One region of the Paenibacillus sp. CMM36 genome, then DNA from elsewhere that is predicted to be linked to it. Evidence: riboswitches for the same ligand, from Rfam matches in the RefSeq annotation. Region 1 holds a riboswitch; each other region holds the start of a gene.
What was found. A riboswitch is a leader RNA that binds a small molecule or an ion and turns the genes downstream of it on or off. The one in region 1 is predicted to bind glycine.
Positions count from the first base shown of each region.

Region 2: another riboswitch for glycine. It lies ahead of ACWA2B_RS12300 (alanine/glycine:cation symporter family protein); the one in region 1 lies ahead of sdaAB (L-serine ammonia-lyase, iron-sulfur-dependent subunit beta).
Region 3: another riboswitch for glycine. It lies ahead of gcvT (glycine cleavage system aminomethyltransferase GcvT); the one in region 1 lies ahead of sdaAB (L-serine ammonia-lyase, iron-sulfur-dependent subunit beta).

Region 1 is NZ_JBSEDY010000003.1:11,878-18,684, forward strand. Features, by position in the region: gene ACWA2B_RS07425 (serine hydrolase domain-containing protein) at 1-732, shown strand, start outside; gene ACWA2B_RS07430 (Ig-like domain-containing protein) at 949-3,285, shown strand; gene sdaAA (L-serine ammonia-lyase, iron-sulfur-dependent, subunit alpha) at 3,446-4,345, opposite strand; gene sdaAB (L-serine ammonia-lyase, iron-sulfur-dependent subunit beta) at 4,335-5,024, opposite strand; glycine riboswitch at 5,236-5,351, opposite strand; gene ACWA2B_RS07445 (DUF6359 domain-containing protein) at 5,567-6,807, shown strand, end outside.
Region 2 is NZ_JBSEDY010000005.1:60,821-67,627, forward strand. Features, by position in the region: gene ACWA2B_RS12280 (ABC transporter substrate-binding protein) at 1-749, shown strand, start outside; gene ACWA2B_RS12285 (carbohydrate ABC transporter permease) at 783-1,658, shown strand; gene ACWA2B_RS12290 (carbohydrate ABC transporter permease) at 1,681-2,508, shown strand; gene ACWA2B_RS12295 (iron-containing alcohol dehydrogenase) at 2,657-3,829, shown strand; gene ACWA2B_RS12300 (alanine/glycine:cation symporter family protein) at 3,887-5,305, opposite strand; glycine riboswitch at 5,465-5,559, opposite strand; glycine riboswitch at 5,578-5,654, opposite strand; gene ACWA2B_RS12305 (glycoside hydrolase family 1 protein) at 5,820-6,807, opposite strand, start outside.
Region 3 is NZ_JBSEDY010000007.1:138,968-145,774, forward strand. Features, by position in the region: gene ptsP (phosphoenolpyruvate--protein phosphotransferase) at 1-517, shown strand, start outside; gene gcvPB (aminomethyl-transferring glycine dehydrogenase subunit GcvPB) at 636-2,132, opposite strand; gene gcvPA (aminomethyl-transferring glycine dehydrogenase subunit GcvPA) at 2,129-3,484, opposite strand; gene gcvT (glycine cleavage system aminomethyltransferase GcvT) at 3,611-4,711, opposite strand; glycine riboswitch at 4,888-4,987, opposite strand; gene gcvH (glycine cleavage system protein GcvH) at 5,380-5,772, shown strand; gene ACWA2B_RS15760 (PTS mannitol transporter subunit IICB) at 6,200-6,807, shown strand, end outside.

The DNA of each region.
Region 1 (6,807 bases):
GCAGGATTAAAGGAAAAGCAGGGGAAATATGACCTACGCACAGAAATTGAAGCGCTTTCTGAAGTTCCACTTGCGTTTGAGCCCGGAACACGCTGGTTATACGGATATGGACATGATTTTGTTGCAGGCCTTATTGAAGTGATTTCAGGTAAATCAGTAGGACAATTTTTAAAGGATGAAATCTTTGATCCACTTGGAATGAACAATACAGGTTACCGTTATCGTGGAGATATTGAATCGCGGATGGCCTCCATGTATCAACGGAAAGACGCCGGAAAACTTGAAAAAATGGAGGGTTTCCTGGATGAATATCATCAGCCAGATGCTATATATGAAGGCGGAGGCGCAGGTTTATATTCGACAGTCAAAGATTACCTCACATTTGCACAAATGATGTCAAATGGCGGCACGGTAAACGGTGTGAACTTATTGGGGAGAAAAACCATTGATTTAATGCGCACCAATCATCTGAATACAGCTCAACTATCGGATTTCACCAATTCATACCATACAGGTTATGGCTATGGACTTGGTGTGCGCACGTTAATGGATAAAGCGGCTGGGCATGCAAACAGCTCGATTGGAGAATTTGGCTGGACGGGAATGGCAGGCACCTGGGTTTCTATAGATCCGAGCGAACAATTCTCCGTCGTATATATGCATCAGCTCGATCCCAATATGGAAGAGTACCATCATTTGAGAGTTCGCGCGGCAGCTTATAGCTGTTTATAAATGCGGGATTGTGGATCTGTTGTGAAAACTCTTCACTATGGCCCTGAAGATACACAAATTGTAATGTCTAAATCTTTATCAGAAATGATCTAGTTAATAAGGACCAAATTTCCCTTGAAGCCTAAACTATTCTTTTCCATATGACGACATAAAACGTAGGTATAAGGATTTTGCGAAATCCTTAATTTAAGTTTTGAAATGGGAGGGAATTAGATTTTGAAGAATAGATGGTCCGGTTTTCTGGCGTTGGTCATCCTGATTTCAAGTTTTACATCATATGCAGGGTTTGCATCTGCAGCAGAAGCAGTGCTTTCCAAGATTGTCCTTTCGTCTAACGAGGTAACTTTGCAACAGGGGGATACAGCTGCATTGACGGCTACGGCTGTTTTTAGTGATGGGACAACCTCAAATGTAACCGTAAGCACGGATTGGAAAAGTGATAACACAGCTATTGCTACTGTGTATAATGGTACAGTTTCGGCCAAGGCTGAAGGGGAAGCCACCGTGGTTGCGACCTATAAAGATAAGATACAATCGGTTCAGGTACATGTAACGAAAAAGGTTAAGGCGCTGACATCTAGTGTACAAAGCCTGAACTTGCGTTCAAGCGGTACAGGACAGGTTGATTTGACAGCGACATACAGTGATAATACAACAGCTCAGGTTTCGGGTGATGCTACTTGGACCTCGGATAATCAAAAGATTGCAACTGTAGTTAACGGTTTGGTTACCGCTCAGGGAGCAGGTACAGCCAATATTAAGGCCGTATATGGTCAGCAGACCGTAACCATTGCTGTACAGGTAGAGCAAGTTAAACGTCTTGATGTCAGTTCATCAGAGGTTTCTCTTTTGCTGAAGGATACTGAGAAGGTTAAACTTTCAGCGACGTTCCCGGATGGATCGGTACAGGACGTGACAGAGTCCGCTGAGTGGAGCTCCAGCAATGCAGCTGTGGCGGATGTACTGAAGGGCACCATTACCGGTTACAGCGCAGGAAAGGCGACAATTACAGGTAAATATGGTACGATGTCCGCTACGATTTCGGTGGATGTCGATCAAACGAATAAGCTGAAAGCCAGCGAATCCAATATTTTTCTCCGTCTGGATGAATCTAAAAAAATACAAGTTTCTGCCGTTTATCCGGATGGGACGGTAACGGATATCACAGATAAAGCTGCTTGGGCATCAAGCGATGAAAAAATTGCAACGGTGAATAAAGGAACGATTATGGCCATCGGTGCGGGTTCGGCAACGGTGACCGCTAAGTATGGAGATAAGACCGTTTCGATCAAGACAGATGTCGAAACCTCTAGATTTCTGGATTTGAGCGAGGACAAGCTGAGCTTGAATGCCAAGGAATCCAAAAAGCTCAAGCTGACCGCAACGTACGTAACAGGTACGGAAGAAGATATCACAAGTAAGGCAGAGTGGAAGTCCAGCAATGAAGATATCGCTTTTGTCAGCGCGGGGGAAGTCACAGGTTATAAAACAGGTGAGGCTACCATCACCGCTTCTTATGGCGGCAAGACAGTTACAGCTACGGTATCCGTAAATGTACCCGGGGATCTGTCTCTGTCCTCCAAAACGGCAACAATTGATATTAATGAGGACTATACTGCAACTTTGACGGCTACTTATGCGGATGGGCGTAAGGAAGATGTAACACAGGATGCAGAATGGGCTTCAAGCGCGGAAGATATTACCTCTGTGTCCAAAGGAACGATTACGGGTAAATCTGCTGGTAAAGCGGTTATTACAGCGACCTATAATGGCAAAAAACTAACAATTAACGTACAAGTGGGCCTTGTAGACCGTCTGGAAACAGACTCGCGTGTAATTGCGCTTGGTGCTCAGGAAACGAAGCAGCTGAAAGTAACAGGAGTTAAGAGTGGTGGTACAAAAACAGATGTAACCAAGGATGCCACCTGGACAACTAGCAATGTAAAAGTGGTTGAAGTTAGCGAAGGTTTGATCAAAGCGAATGGTAGTGGTAAGGCAACTGTGACTGCTTCATATGGCAAGCAAAACATTACGTTTACGGTAGAAGTGGACGTAGCGCAAAAGATTGAAGCGGATGCAATCGCGCTATCGCTCAAATCTGGAGATCAAAAAACCATCGCGATTGTGGTTAAATCGAGCGATGGTAAAGAAAAGGATGTTACAACCCAAGCTGAATGGAAAACGTCCAATTATAAGGTAGCCACTGTTAAAAAGGGTCAGGTTACCGCGGTCAGCTACGGTAAAGCTAACATTCAGGCGAAGTTCGGCGGGAAGATAATCAGCGTACCTGTAGATGTTGATACGCTTAAATATTTGCAAACAGACGAAGTCGCCTTGAATTTGAAGGCAGGACAGCTGGCTAAGGTTACGGCTACAGCCACGTATAAGGATGAGTCGGAGAAGGATGTTTCCAAACCGGCTGTCTGGTCCTCGTCCAGAATTATTGTGGCGACCGTCAAAGACGGTAACATTAAGGCACAGGGCAAGGGCAAAGCAGTAATTACTGTGAAATATGCAGGTAAAATGACGAAGATACAGGTAACCGTTCAGTAATCTGTAACCCGACTAAAAAGAAAAAGAGCAAGCATACGTCCAGCGACGATATGCTTGCTCTTTTCTTTATAAGGGCGAATTCTCTTTCCCTAGGACAATGTAGGGGAGAGGTAGTCGCCTTGTTTTATAGAGGAAAAGTAATTGGTTTAAAGCTTAGAAATTACGACTTATTCTTCTTGATTGATGCGTTGCGTGTAAGTGATTCGGTCAAACGCTTGCCAGTCGGCGTCTGAGCCAAGCCGCCTTTGGCGGTCTCGCGGTGCTTCGACGGCATCGCGCTGCCGACTTCAAGCATCACGTCAATGACTTCGTCAGACGGAATAGCGCTGCGCACACCCGCCAAAGCCATGTCCGCTGCGGCAAGCGCAGTCACGGCTCCCAGGCCGTTGCGCACGATGCACGGAATCTCCACGAGTCCGGCGACGGGGTCGCAGATTAGGCCGAGCGTGTTCTTAAGAGCGAGGCCTACGGCGTGAACAGCCTGTTCAGGCGTACCACCGCGTAGCTCGACCATAGCGCCAGCGGCCATCCCGATAGCTGAGCCAATCTCAGCCTGACAGCCTCCCTCCGCGCCAGAAATGAAGGAGTTGTTGGCGATCACGTAGCCAATGGCTCCAGCGGCGAATAGGCCGTTCACCATATGCTCATCATCCCAGCCGAACCGTTCCTGCGCACTGATGAACACACCAGGGATAACCCCACATGAGCCTGCGGTAGGAGTGGCGACAATGCGACCCATGGATGCATTAACCTCCGACACGGAGAGGGCATAAGCCATGGCGAGCGCAGAGGCATCACCGGAGCAGGTTTCCCCTGACCGCAGATACTCGGCCAGGCGCTTGCCGTCGCCGCCCGTCAATCCACTGCGGGATACGGTGTCTTGTGTCTGACCGCGATGAACGGCTTCCTTCATGACTTCATAATAATCAGACATTTGTCGAAAGATTTCTTCCTCCGTTGTATTCGTTTCTTGTACCTGCTCTTGAATCATCAAGCGGCCAATCGTGGTGGATTCTTCAGCGCATAAAGCGCTGATCTCATGCAGATGGCTAAACCGCATCGGATTCAGCTCCTTTTTTCAAATTAATCATCTTAATTTCATACATATGAGGTAAAGAACGCAGTTCCGCAATCAGTTCAGCTGGAGCAGAACTGTCCGTTTCAATGGCGGTGAGTGCTTCACCATCCCGGCCTTTGCGATCTACGTGCATATAGGCAATGTTAATGTGGGCCGCGCCCAGCGCTGAAGTTATTGCGCCCAATGTACCGGGCTTATCCGAGTGGAGAAGCACCAGCGTAGGCAGCTCCCCGGTCAGATTGACCCGGAATTCGTTGAGTTGCTGGACATGGATGCTGCCGCCGCCGATGGAGGAGCCCAGCAGTGTGCGCTGATCCTCGCCCTTCCACAACTCGAAACGGACGGTGTTCGGATGAGGAGCGGGGAGTCCACTGACGGCGAATTCCACGGTCATCCCGGCTTGCTCGGCCCATTGCTCGGCATCTGGAATCCGGTGATCGTCCGTATCGTAATTAAGCAGTCCTGCGATGAGCGCCAGATCCGTACCGTGTCCTTTATACGTATCGGCAAAGGAGCCGTACAGTGTCATACGGGCACGGTCAGGCTGCGCCCCGAGCCAGTGCCGGGCAACGCGTGCGAGTCGCACCGCGCCTGCGGTGTGTGAACTGGAAGGTCCGGTCATGGCCGGGCCGATAATAGAAAATACATCTTTGAAACGCATGGTGTGGCCCCCTGTATGTTCTAATACCATACTATATGGTATTTCCGCGTCTTTGCGCGGTTATGACGGTTCCTAATGCTGACGCACAATGTGAGCACAAAAAAGGACAGGATAAGGAAGTTTCCCTTATCTCTGTCCTCGTTACCTGAGAGTTTCGTGCGGTGTTCTTACCGCCTTACCCCTTGGGTGGCTTGCGCTCTCTCCAGAGTTGCGTCAGATGACGATACATGGACCTGAGAGATTATCCGCCAGCCGGGTGCTGGCGTCTTGCTCCTTCGGTGCCGCCAGAGTGTAAGCCCCCTGGACAGACTCTCCCGTCATCTTCATTCGCGTATACCGTTCTACATGTCTTTCTTAGCGTAATGTATGACGTGCTCGGTGTCAATCACAGGGTTTAATTTTTACATAAACAGGTGCATTTCCAATAAAAAAGATTAAAGTTTACATAATTATGGATGAAATCAGGAAGGAATTAGAAGATTGGCGGCTAATCTGATAGAGGACAAGTACATTTATGGAAATCATAGGAGGGATATTGACGTATGGTAAAAGGCTTGCGGTTCACAGGTTCACGCTTAAAAGGGATGCTGCATCTAGCAGCGATCGCATCACTGCTGATCGGGATCTTCGTTCCGTTCGGTCAGGTCAAGGCAGAGGGAGCATTGACAGTAGCCGAAGCACTTCAGGGCCAAAGCAGTGGAGGTACGGTGACGGTAGAAGGTTATATCGTCGGACATGCTACCGGATCGAAAACGGCTAACTTTTCTTCTCCGTTTGCGAATGATTTTAACGTACTGATTGCCGACCAGGCCAATGAACGTAGCACGTCTAATCTATTGGATGTGCAGCTGACATCTGCGTACAGAGGGCAATTTGGGTTAACAGGTCATCCTGGACTGGTCGGCAGCAAAATTCGCGTGACAGGTACGCTTGGTGCCTACAATAATTTTGGTGGAGTAAAAAGTCCAAGCGCTGTGGAACTGGTGAGTGGAAGCGAGCCGGGGGAACCAGGTGAACCTGGCGAACCTGAACCTGGCAACCCGGGTCAACCCGGTACTACATTGCCGGATGGAAAAGGCAAAAAGGTGCTGTTCGATAATACGCACGCACAGACGGCTGGTGCAGCAGATTGGGTCATTGAAGGCGCCTTCTCCGACTTTGCCAATGGATTACGTAATGTAGGCTTTACTGTGGATCAATTGAACCGCCCTATTCCTTTTACTTATGGAGAACAGGCCATAACCTATGATAAGCTGCGCCAATATGATGTGTTCATTATTGGTGAAGCGAATGTTGCCTTTAAGGCATCCGAGCAGGCTGCCCTGCTGCAATACGTGAATAACGGAGGGAGCGTCTTCTTCATCTCCGATCATTATAATGCAGATCGTAACAAAAACCGTTGGGATTCCTCCGAGGTTATGAATGGCTACCGTCGTGGAGCCTATACTAATCCGGCCAAAGGCATGACTGCAGAAGAGGCTGCATCACCGGCAATGCAAGGATTAACAAGCTCCGATTGGCTGGCGGCCAACTTTGGCGTTCGTTTCCGTTACAATGCGCTCGGTGATGTGAATGCTACCGACATTGTAGCCGCAGATCAATCTTTCGGTATTACCAAGGGTGTGCGCTCGATTGCCATGCATGCAGGATCTACGCTGGCTATTATTGATCCTACCAAGGCTAAAGGCATTGCTTATATCCCTTCAGGCACGAAAAAATGGGGGAATGCGGTAGATCAGGGGGTTTATAACGGCGGGGGCCGTGCGGAAGGACCTTATGCCGC
Region 2 (6,807 bases), on a different contig from region 1:
CATGGGATGATTACATGGCAGCCGGAGAACAACTTCAGCAGAAATTCGGAAGCCGTTCGTTTTTGGCTGATAATATTGTAAACGTTTACAATCAAGTGCTCGCTCAGCATACAAACCTCTACTTCAAGCCGGATGGCAGCTATATTGGCAATCAATCTCCTGACATCCGTCTGGGCTGGAAAACCGCTGTCGATTTCCACAAGAAGCATCTGCTCGCCAATGCGGATGGCTGGACTCCCGAATGGAACGCTTCGGTCAATAACGGCAAAATTGCCTCTTTTGTAGGGGCTGTTTGGATGAAGCAAGTTCTCACAGAGGCCGCGCCGGATACAGCTGGCAAATGGAGAGTCGCCCGTGCTCCTGGAGGAGACGGCAACCTGGGTGGTTCGTTCATTTCTATCCTCAAATCCAGCAAACATCCCAAAGAAGCCTTTGAAGTCCTGACCTGGCTGCAAAACCCGGAACACCAGTTGGAAGCCTACCACAAAATCGGTCTGTTCCCGTCCACTCCCGGCGTCTATAACGATCCTATCATGGGGACACCCGAGCCTTTCTTTGGGGGTCAGGCCACCGGACTCATCTTCGCCGCCTCCGCACGTCATGTGAAAAGCAGCTATTTCGGCGAGCGCTACCCTGTCATCCACGGCATTGTGACCCGTCGCCTTGCTAATGTTGCCAAGCAGGATGCTAATCCTGATGCATTATGGACGGAAACCATGGAACGAATCGAACGGGAATTACAGCGATAAAAAAACAAAATTCAAAAAAGGCGTGTGGACAATATGCTGAGAGAAATCTGGAAGCACCGTGCCGTTTATGCTGCGATCTCGCCGTTTTATCTGCTGTTTGGCATCTTTGGACTGTTTCCGATTGGTTTTTCATTATACCTGGCGTTTCACAAATGGGACGGAATCGGAGACATGACCTACAACGGCTGGGGCAACTTTCGCTACCTTGTAACAGATCATGAATTTTGGCAGGCTGTAGGCAACACCTTTGTGATCTGGGTGTATGCAACAATTCCAATGCTATTCTTCGCACTGATTATTGCCTTTCTGCTTTATGCCCCATTTGTGAAAATGCGCACCTTATGGCGAGTTGGATTCTTCCTGCCCAATGTGACGTCTATTGTGGCTGTCGCCATCATATTTGGTGCCTTATTTGCCAACAATTTCGGATTTCTCAACTACCTTCTGCAACTCTTGGGACTGCCCATGGTTCAATGGCTGAATGTGCCATGGGGTATCCAAATTGCCATTTCTTCTATGGTCGTATGGAGATGGATGGGCTATAACGCAATCATCTATCTGGCCGGACTTCAGAGTATTCCGCATGTGCTGTATGAGGCCGCCAAAATAGACGGAGCAACCGGAGCGCAAGCTTTTTTCCGCATCACTATCCCCATGCTGCGCCCAGTCATTCTGTTTACGGTCATTACGTCCACCATCGGCGGTATGCAACTCTTCACCGAGCCACAGGTCCTGGTCGGTAATGACGGCGGTTCCGGGGCAAGTGGCATGACCATCGTTTTATACCTGTACCGCGAGTCGTTCATTAACAACTATTTTGGATATGGTGCAGCCGTCGGATGGGGCATGTTCCTCATCATTGCTCTATTCTCCATCATCAACTGGAAACTCGTTCAAGGTAAAAAATAACGATGGGAAGGAGCTTCACAACATGATGCAGACACGTGCAAAATCCTTTGTTTTATATGCCGGATTGTTGGTGGGAATCATCCTGTCGATGTTTCCATTTTACTGGCTGATCGTCATGGCAACCCGTACAACTTCAGACATCTATCGTTTTCCACCGCAATTGTGGTTTGGCGGCCACTTCTTGGATAACATAACGAGAGTATTGCAGCAGATTAATTTTGCCGGAGCCTTTTTTAATACCCTTTTTGTAGCCGGTTCTGTTACCTTATTGGTTCTGTTTTTCGATTCGCTGGCAGGTTTCGCATTCGCCAAGTTTGATTTTCCGGGCAAAAAAGTGCTATTTATCGTTCTGCTAGCTACAATGATGGTCCCTTCACAACTTTCGCTTGTCCCCTCCTTTGTCATGATGGCCACCTTTGGATGGGTAGGTACGTTCAAAGCGCTTATTATCCCGGGGATGGTAAATGCCTTCGGCATTTTCTGGATTCGTCAATATGCGGAAGAATCCATTCCAAAGGAGCTGCTGGATGCGGGGCGGATGGACGGATGCAGCTTTTTTCGGCTGTACTTGAATGTAGCACTGCCTATTCTACGTCCTGCGTTCGCTTTTCTCGGCGCGTTTACCTTTATAGGAGCCTGGAATGATTATTTATGGCCGTTAATCGTCTTAACGGATGAGCGTAAATTCACACTCCAGATTGCACTGTCCCAATTAAACGGGATATACAATACGGATTATGCGATGGTCATTGCGGGCACCCTGCTTGCTGTACTGCCACTTATAATTTTATTTCTTTTCATTAGCCGCCAGTTTATTTCCGATCTTGCCGCCGGAGCGGTCAAAGATTAGATTTATTTGAATTCCCTTATTCATTTCATGTATAATAGTTAATCGTCATTTCAAATAGCTTACATGGTAAAGTTAGGTATTCAACAGGCAATCAGGTTAAGCGATTTACGATTTGAACATGAACTATGAACTGAGGGGAACTTTCCAGATGAACAAATTCACATATTATAACCCCACCAAATTAATATTTGGAGACAATCAAATTGAAGAACTGCAGCAGGAGCTGCTGAATTACGGCAAAAATATTTTACTGATATACGGAGGCGGAAGTGTCAAGCGAAATGGTCTGTATGACCAGGTATTAAACGCGTTAGAGCCGCTACATCTTAACATTCATGAATTGTCCGGCGTAGAGCCGAATCCGCGCTTGTCCACCGTTAAGAAGGGCATCGACATTTGCCGAAATGAAAACATCGACTTCTTACTTGCAGTAGGCGGCGGAAGCGTTATTGATTGCACCAAAGCCATCGCAGCAGGGGCTGAATATGACGGCGATGTGTGGGATATTATCAATAAAAAGCACATGCCTACCCAGGCTCTGCCATTCGGTACCATCCTCACACTCGCCGCTACCGGTTCAGAAATGAATCCAGATTCTGTTATCACCAACTGGGAAACAAACGAAAAATACGTATGGGGCAGCGCGGTGACGCATCCGAAATTCTCGATTCTGGACCCAAAAAACACCTTCTCTGTGCCACGTGATCAGACGGTATATGGCATGGTGGATATGATGAGCCATGTATTTGAACAGTATTTTCACAATGTTAAAAATACACCGTTGCAAGATCGTATGTGCTTTTCCGTGCTGCAAACCGTAATCGAAACTGCACCTAAGCTGTTGGAGGATTTGCACAACTACGAGCATCGCGAAACGATTTTATATGCCGGAACGATTGCTCTTAACGGAACACTGCAAATGGGCTACTTCGGGGACTGGGCTTCGCATACGATTGAACATGCATTATCTGCTGTATATGATATTCCTCATGCTGGCGGTCTGGCGATCCTATTCCCCAACTGGATGAGACATACGGTGGATCAGGATGCTGCACGCATGAAACGGCTGATGCTCAGCATGTTTGACTTAGACACCGTAGATAAAACAGATAGAGAAATCGCTTTGGAGGGTATTGACCGTCTTAGTGCATTCTGGACAAGTCTCGGTGCCCCTTCCACCCTGGCCGGTTACAATATTAATGATGAGCAATTGGAAAAAATCGCAACCATTGCAGCCCGTGAAATGGAATATGGAGGCTTCGGTAATTATAAAAAGCTGAAACAGGAAGATATTTTAGCTATTTTGCGTGCATCGTTATAACATTCAAAAAGGAGTGTCCTCAAGCCTGTGATGGCTGAAGGCACTCCCTTTTGGAATTTATGAATTAACTGTTTGTCCCTTTTCTTCTACTTGAATAGCTGCCCCTACACTGGCACCTGCAAGAATGCCCTTTTTCTTACTAGAATTCAGAGAATCCATATAGGTTCGGGTTTCTGCAACGACAATGCCTGATAAGCCGAGCAGTGCAATCAGGTTCGGGAAAGCCATCATTGCGTTAAAGATATCTGCCAGCAGCCAAATCGCATCCAGTTTAATGAACGCGCCCCCGCCAACGAGTAGAATGAACAGATAACGGTATGGCTTAATCCACTTGACGCCAAGCAAGTATTCAACACAGCGTTCCCCGTAATAGTTCCAGCCGAGCATGGTGGTGAACGCGAACATAATCAGAATAATTGTGAGCAGTTCTGCCCCCAGCGGGAATGCGCTGGAAAATGCTTGCTGAGTCATCAGGCCCGCATCGGTAGGCCCGCTCCACACACCGCTAACCAGTAGCGTCAACCCGGTCATCACACAAATAACCATCGTATCAATAAACACGCCTGTCATGGAAATCAGCCCTTGTTCCGCAGGCCATTTGGTTTTGGCAGCTGCGGCTGCAATCGGTGCGCTTCCCAATCCGGCCTCATTGGCAAAAATACCTCTGGCTACCCCACTTCGCATCGCCAGCATAATCGTAGCTCCGGCAAATCCGCCCGTTGCCGATGTAGTTGAAAATGCCGAATGGAGCACCAGCGCAATTGCGGCAGGAAGCTGGTCAGCAAACCGAATCAGTACGATGAGACAGATCAGTACGTACAAGCCTGTTTTAAAAGGAACGACCTTCGTCGATACCTTGGCAATACTTTTGAGTCCTCCAATAGTAACCAGTCCTGTGAGGATAGCAATAATCAGTGCCGTTACAATGGGCGGAACACCAAAACTGTTTTCCGTCGAAGATACAATCGCTTTGACCTGTGGAAACGTTCCAATCCCGAACAACGCTACCAGCATGCCCGAAAAAGCAAACAGCATCGCCAGCGGTTTAAAACGGCGTCCCAGACCTTTCTCAATATAATACATCGGGCCGCCGGAAAATTGTCCATTCCGATCCTTCACCCGGTATTTTACCGCAAGTACACCTTCCGCATATTTCGTCGCCATCCCAAAAAAGGCTGCAACGACCATCCAGAACAAGGCACCCGGCCCGCCCAGCTTAATGGCTGTCGCTACGCCGACAATACTTCCTGTGCCAACTGTAGCCGCTAGCGCCGTACTCAAAGCCGCAAAACTACTTACATCCCCGCTGCCTTCATTCGGGGCCTTACCGATCAGCTTGATCGCCAGGGGCAGGCGGAATACCTGCAACATTTTCAGACGTATGGTCAGCCACAACCCCGTTCCCATGACAAGAATGATGAGAGGCGCCCCCCATATCCAACTGCTAATCGCTTCTAACACATGTACCAAATTCATTTCAACCCGCTCCTCCAGCATATTAGAAAACAAAAAAGAGTCAAATCAGCTGATTCGACTCCTGGAGAGGTTAAAGGCACGAAAAAATACAACCATCTTGTGCAGGTTTCTGCCTCTAATAGCTCATAAAAAAGCCTAGGGCATTCCCTGTCACAGGTTATTCGCGTCTCTGTCCTTTTGCCTGAGAGTTTAAGCAGATGTTCTCTGCGGTGCACCTTCGGCGCCCAATTAAGGGTCTCTCCAGAGTTCTGTCCGTTTACGGTCCCCGCTTGTGGCTGTAAACAGCCTAAGCACCTGAGAGTTTTGCCCCTTCGGTCGGAACTTTCGTTCCATCTCCCGCAAACATCAACCAGACATATGAAATTTTTATTCATTATACAGAAAACTTTCAGCTTATTACAAGTGAAAAGTTTGTGAAGCCCTCTGAAATATTATTATGTCTATCAAAAAAGCGGGTACAGCAGATTGCATCCTTAGGATGTCCTCTGCTATACCCGCCCGAGACGATATGAAATTACAATTCTTCACCATTGGTTGCTATCACATTTTTATACCAGTTAAAAGAGTCTTTTTTGGAGCGTTTGAGCGTTCCGTTACCGTCATCATCCAGATCAACGTAAATAAATCCGTAGCGCTTGGACATTTCGGAAGTAGACATGCTCACGAGGTCGATAGGGCCCCAGCTGGTGTAACCAATCAGATCAACACCGTCAGCAATCGCTTCCTTCATTTGGACAATATGCTGACGCAAGTAATCAATGCGATACGTGTCATGCACAGAGCCGTCCTCTTCCACCTTATCATATGCACCCAAGCCATTTTCCACGATGAACAGCGGCTTTTGATAGCGATCATAAAACGTATTCAGTGTAACACGCAGGCCGATCGGATCGATCTGCCATCCCCAGTCGGAGGACTGCAGATACGGATTTTTCACGCCGCCAATCAGGTTTCCTGCTGCTTTCTCGCCTTCTGGACCTGCCGATACGGTCAAGGTCATGTAGTAGCTAAATGAGATAAAATCAACCGTATTATTTTTCAAAATTTCGGCATCGCCGGGTTCTGTCTGGATCACAATATTATTTTCTACAAAATAACGATTCATATAGTTGGAATATTCCCCACGGGCATGCACATCCGTAAAGAATAGGTTCATCTGATTTTCATGCTGGGCTTTCAGTATATCCGCTGGGTTACACGTATGTGGATAGCTTTCTATACGTGCCAACATACAGCCGATCTGAGCACCCGGGATGATCTCATGTCCCCGTTTGGTTGCCAGTGCACTAGCTACAAATTGATGATGCAATGCTTGATATATCGCTTGTTGTTTGTTTTCTACACGGTCAATAACCACACCGCCACCGGTGAACGGACTCATGGTCATTACATTGATTTCATTAAAGGTCAGCCAGTATTTTACTTTATCCTTATAGCGTGTAAACACCGTTTCGGCATAATTGACGTAATGCTGTATGACTTCACGACCCAGCCAGCCATTA
Region 3 (6,807 bases), on a different contig from region 1:
CCGTGAAGCTAAAGCTGTTTTGTTGGAAGAAAAGGAAAAGTTGGTAGCTGAGGGTGTATCCGTATCCGAAGAAATTCAACTGGGCATCATGGTAGAAATTCCTTCTACAGCGGTATTGGCTGACCAATTCGCAAAAGAAGTAGATTTCTTCAGTATCGGTACAAACGATCTGATTCAATACACAATGGCAGCGGATCGCATGAACGAGCGGGTTTCTTACCTGTATCAACCATACAATCCATCCATTCTGCGTCTGGTGAAAATGGTTATTGATGCTGCTCACCGTGAAGGACGTTGGGTTGGTATGTGTGGCGAAATGGCAGGAGATACAACAGCAATTCCGTTGCTGCTGGGTCTCGGACTTGATGAGTTCAGTATGAGCGCCACTTCCATTCTGCCAGCACGTAGTCAAATTTCCAAGTTGTCCCGTGCGGACATGGAAAAACTGGCTACAAAAGCTCTGGACATGCAAACAGCAGAACAGGTTGTTGAATTGGTTCAAAGCATCGAAGGCTAAGGAAGGGTATTACATTTCAAAGGTTATATCTTTTTCCAACAAAAAATTGCTGTGTACATACAGCAGCCGGTATCTAATTAGATACCGGCTTTTTTGCATGCTTTAAGTAGAATTTGTTTTAACTGCATGAGCAATTCAGTACAGGTTTGCGGGCTGCGGTAGTTTCGTCCAATCGTGTGACTGGAGTAGTATATGGTGCATTGAGCACCAGCTCAGGGTTCTCTTCTGCTTCCCGCGCAATATGAATCATAGTGTCGACAAAAGCATCAAGTGTTTCCTTACTTTCCGTTTCCGTGGGCTCGATCATGATGCACTCCTCTACATTCAGCGGAAAGTAAATTGTAGGTGGATGGTAGCCGAAATCAAGCAGCCGTTTGGCTACATCAAGCGTGCGCACTCCAAATTTTTTCAAGCCTCGCCCCGACATCACGAATTCGTGTTTGCAATGTCCAGGGTAGGGCAGATCAAAATGTGGAGCGAGCCGATGCATCATATAATTGGCATTGAGTACAGCGCATTCGGACACTCGCTTCAAGCCATCAGGACCGTAGCTGCGGATATAGGCATAGGCTCGGACGAGAATGCCGAAGTTTCCGTAAAAGGCTTTGACCCGCCCAATAGAATCTCCCTGCTCCCGATCCCAGCGGTACACACCCTGCGGATCACGTACGACAAACGGCTTGGGCAAATAGGGTATCAGCCGCTGCTTTACGCCGACGGGTCCAGCGCCAGGGCCGCCTCCACCGTGCGGAGTACTCATCGTTTTGTGCAAATTGAGATGCACCACATCGAAGCCCATGTCCCCGGGGCGGGTAATCCCCATGATGGCGTTGGAGTTTGCCCCGTCATAGTAGAGCAGACCACCTGCGTCATGCACGATCGCGGCAATGTCAGTAATTTGCTTCTCGAACAAGCCCAGCGTGTTCGGATTGGTCAGCATGAGCGCAGCGGTGTCGTTGCCTACCGCTTGGCGGAGCGCGTCCAGATCCACCAGCCCCTCAGGGGTGGAGGGAAGGGTGATTGTTTCGAAGCCCGCGACGGTTGCACTGGCGGGGTTCGTACCGTGCGAGGAATCCGGCACGAGCACCTTGGTACGTCGCTCACCACGTGCCTCGTGGTACGAGCGAATCATCATCAGCCCGGTCCATTCGCCATGGGCGCCAGCAGCGGGCTGGAGCGTGACGGCATCCATGCCGGTCAACGCAGCCAGATCGTTTTGGAGCGTATGCAGCAGCTCCATAGCCCCCTGGATGCTATTCTCCGGCTGATATGGATGAATTTTAGCGAAGCCTGCGTAACGGGCGACATCCTCATTCACTTTTGGATTGTATTTCATCGTACACGAGCCAAGCGGATAAAATCCGTTGTCGACGCCGAAGTTGCGCTGGGACAGGGCGGTATAATGGCGAATAACATCTACTTCGTATACCTCGGGTAATGCCGCAGGTTCGCTGCGCAGCGCATAATCCGGCAAAAGCTCTGCCACCGGGCGACGAGGAACGTCGCACTCGGGAAGGGAATAAGCGATGCGACCCGGACGGCTCAATTCAAAAATGAGCGCTTGATCGTGTTCCTTCAACAGCTCTTGTTTCTGGTCCGGTCCGGTGTGTGTCATAGCAATCCCTCCAAGGTGTGTACAAATTGGTCGATCTCTTCTTTGGTTCTTTGCTCCGTCACGGCAATCAGCATGTGACCCGCAAGTTCCGGATAGTCCCGGCCCAAATCATAGCCTGCGATAAATCCAGCAGCTAACAGATTGTCCTGAAGTTTGCTCACATCCGTACCTTCAGGCAGCCTAAGGGCAAACTCGTTAAAGGTCGGTGCGTGAAATGAGGCAGTTACGCCTTTCAAGCTCAGCAATTGTTCTAACGCATAGCGGCTTTTATGCAAATTCAGCTCGGCTACTTCCTGGATGCCCTGTCTCCCCATGACGGACAAGTACACAGATGCAGATAAAGCTAGCAACGCTTGATTGGAACAAATGTTAGAGGTGGCCTTTTCGCGGCGGATATGCTGTTCGCGCGCTTGCAAGGTCAGCACGAAGCCGCGTTTACCATTGCGATCAGTGGTCTGACCCACAATACGGCCGGGGATACGGCGCATATGTGCCTGAGAAACGGCAAAGTATCCACAGGTCGGACCGCCGAGAGAAGAGGAGATGCCAAGTGGCTGCGCGTCTCCTACCACAATATCCGCGCCCTGTTTGCCGGGTGTCTCCAGCAAGCCAAGTGCCAGTGGGTTGGCACTGACGACCAAAAGACCTTTGTGTGCATGGATGAGGTCAGCCATCGGCTGTAGATTTTCCACGGCTCCGAAAAAGTTGGGGCTTTGGACCAAAACAGCCGCGGTCTGTTCCGATACGGCCGCCGCTAACGCATCAGCATCCGTTACACCGTCCGAACAGCCGATCTCCACGATGTCCAAATTCAATCCGCGTGCATAGGTTGCCAATACCTGACGTGCCTCTGGATGGACGGACCTCGATACGATAAGCTGTTTACGGCGGGTAGCTGCGGCGGACAGTGAGCCCGCTTCCGCCAGTGCAGTCGCTCCGTCGTACATGCTGGCATTAGCTACAGCCATGCCCGTCAATTCGCAAATATACGATTGAAACTCGAAAATGGCTTGTAGCTCGCCTTGGCTTACTTCCGGCTGATAGGGGGTGTAGGCAGTGTAGAATTCTGAGCGTGAAGTGATGTGCTGGATGACGGACGGAATATGATGATCATAAATTCCTGCGCCAAGAAAGCTGGCATGTGTGTCTGTATTGGCATTGTGTCCGGCCAGCTCGGTCAAGTGACGGGTTAAGGCTTTCTCATCGAGTCGAGAAGAAAGAGGGAGTTCCCCTTGATATCGAATGGCCTCTGGAATGTCACTGAATAAATCATCAATGGATGATACACCGACCACACGCAGCATTTCGGTTTGATCCTGTTCAGTCATAGGGAGATAACGATGCTGCTTCATAGGTTCTGGCTCCTTTCGAAAAGCAAAATTTTAAATCCGTAAATGAGCTAATAAAAAAGTGTGAGATGAAAACCCGGAAATACATATCTGACATGTTTGCTTTATAGAAATAAGGAGAGTTTAAGATCAGCGTGGGCGCTTATAAAAGGGGGCTGCCACCACCTCGGCACGCAGGCGTTTGCCACGAATCTCAACCTCCAGTGGTGTGGAGAGGGCGCTAAAACGACTGTCCACCAAGGCGAGGCCCAGATTACGCTTCAAGGAGGGCGACTGAGTCCCCGTTGTGACCTCACCGATGTGTTGTCCTTCTGCGAATACCGGATAATGGGCGCGTGGGATACCGCGGTCCATCATTTCTAGCCCGATCAATTTACGAGGAACCCCTTGTTCTTTTTGACGCTGAAGTGCTTCTCTACCGATAAAATCTCCTTTATTCAGCTTGACGAAGAAACCCAGACCGGCTTCGAGTGGTGAAATTGTGGCAGATAACTCCTGTCCGTATAGCGGCAACCGAGCCTCAAAGCGTAGTGTATCCCGAGCACCAAGTCCAGCGGGAATCAGCCCATACGACTCACCGGAACGAAGCAAACCCTCCCATACGGCGGGTGCTTCCGCGGCAGGTACGTAAAATTCAAAACCGTCTTCGCCCGTATATCCGGTTCGTGAGACGAGTGCTTTTGCTCCGAACAATGGCACGTTCTCATGAAAGTGGAAAGATGCCAGATTCGTAATATCCGTATCTGCCACGGCTGCGGCAATACGTGCTGCTTCCGGTCCCTGCAATGCCAGCAATGCTATTGCATCAGACACATTCTCCATGTGAACGGATGCAGGCACATGACGAAGTAACCAATCCCAATCCTTATCAATGTTGGAGGCGTTCACAACGAGCATGTAGCGTTCCGGTCCTTTGCAGTAAACAAGCAGGTCGTCTACTACACCTCCATCGGGGTAACACAGGAGTGAATATTGTGCCTGACCTGGTTCCAACTGGCTGACATCATTCGTGGTCACCCTTTGTAGAAAAGCTTCGGCCTCTTTGCCTTCAACCAAAAACTCACCCATATGCGATACATCGAATAAACCCGCACGTTGCCGGACGGCCTCATGCTCCTTTTGAATGCCGCTAAACTGAACGGGGAGCTCCCAGCCTCCAAAGTCAATACAACGAACCCCAGACTGCGTCCCGTAGGATGAATATAGCGGTGTTTTTCGCAAATTAGTCATGTTTCCACTCCTATCCGGTGTAATCGGCTAAACAAAAAAGACAGGCCGAAAAAAACGTATAGACAGCAGTCTATACTCTTTTTTCAGCTCTGTCCTTGATACCAGAAAGTTACCCCGGTATGTACCGGGTTTCCTCTTGGGTGATCCGCTCCAATAGCGAATGCTCTCCAGAGATGCGTCCGGCAGAGGTCCTTTTGCCTGAGAGATTCACCTGCAATGCAGGCTTACTCCTTCGGCGCTACCTTCGGGATCAGCAGTATATTACCTGGCTTTGCAGATAACAACTTGATCCGATTCGCGTGCACAACTGTCTCACAAGCGGCAACAGCTATGCGAATCTTTTTGGCAGTCTCTCCCTCTGCGTTCATCCGCGTTTGCAGTTGTCGGGTGTTTCCCAAAGTATTTGCTATAACCCATTAATACGCAAATTCATTCAAAATGTCAATAAAAATGTCATCAAAAACAATAGAAAAAACATTTAATATATAAATAAGGATATGTAAGCGTTTGTTATAAATTATTATATTTTTATATAGAGCACTATAGGAGGTAATATGAAGTATTTTTGTTAGTATTATTGACATGAGTGTTCTTATTGTCATAATCTTAACCTGTCTAATACAGGTGAGCAAATGCGATTTTATTCATATGGAAGTGAGGGGAACAGAATGGGTGAAGTGAAGCAGCAACTTTGGTATACAGACGAACATGAGTGGGTTCAGCGGACAGAGAATGGAACGGTGCGGATTGGTATTACAGACTTTGCACAGCACCAACTGGGTGATATTGTTTTTGTAGAATTACCTGAGGCGGGAGTAACGATTGAGCAGGGAGCGGAGATCGGTACGATTGAATCGGTGAAGACGGTATCCGACCTTTTTGCTCCGGTGACGGGAACCATATTAAAAGTGAATGAAGCGCTGGAAGGTACACCTGAGCTAGTGAATGAATCTCCATATGACAAAGGTTGGATGGTAGAAGTAGAGATGGATAAAGATGTGGAGGAATCATTGGGCAAACTACTGTCGGCGGATCAGTATGAGCAGTTGATTTCGGAGTAATAAATAGAGCAATGCAGCATGAAATAATAGCGTGTTATTCGGAATTTTATATTGATTTTTAATTGAATAAGAGCATCGTTAGTTTGCTCGATTTTTGTATAAAATAGTCGCTATGATTTGACGTAGCGGCTATTTTTTTGTCTTTTTTATGAAAACGTAATTACGTGTGTTGTTCTGATATAGTGGGTTGTCCCCATATAGGAATCATACATAATCCAGCGCGGTTTTTCGACTAATTTCTATAGCTACAGGTCATATTAAGAAGAATTATGCAGGTATAATATCTTCCTGGATAATTTAAATTTAAATGTTGTCATCAACGTTCATGACGAAAGTACGTTTTCATTTCGTTGATGAAGATAGCGCTGTCATTTAGTATGAATTTTAAGAAAAGGTAGTGATGCTTACCTACAAGGAGGATTTGAATATGAGTACATTGGACGCAAAGCCAAGTTCAAAAGGAGGCACTCGTGTCGCCGTACAGCGTTTTGGCCGTTTTCTTAGCGGTATGGTTATGCCCAATATGGGAGCCTTTATTGCGTGGGGGTTGATTACGGCACTCTTTATTCCGACCGGATGGTTCCCGAACGAAGGTTTTGCACAGTTGGTTGATCCGATGAAAAATTATTTGTTGCCGCTGCTGATTGGTTATACAGGGGGCACGATGATTCACGGACAGCGTGGAGGTGTGATCGGTGCCATCATGACGATGGGTGTCATAGTAGGAGCCGATATCCCGATGTTCCTGGGCGCGATGGTAGCTGGTCCGCTGGCTGCGTGGATATTGAAGAAGTTCGACAAGGCCATTGAAGGCAAAGTCAGATCAGGCTTTGAAATGCTGGTCAATAATTTTTCGGCCGGGATTATCGGTGCCATTCTAGCACTGCTTGCCCATGTGGCGATCGGCCCGGTTGTACAAATGATCAGTCAAGTGTTGTCGGCAGGGGTACAGTTCCTCGTGAACGCGGGGCTATTGCCGCTTGTCAACCTCATTATTGAGCCCGGAAAAGTATTATTTTTAAACAACGCGCTGAA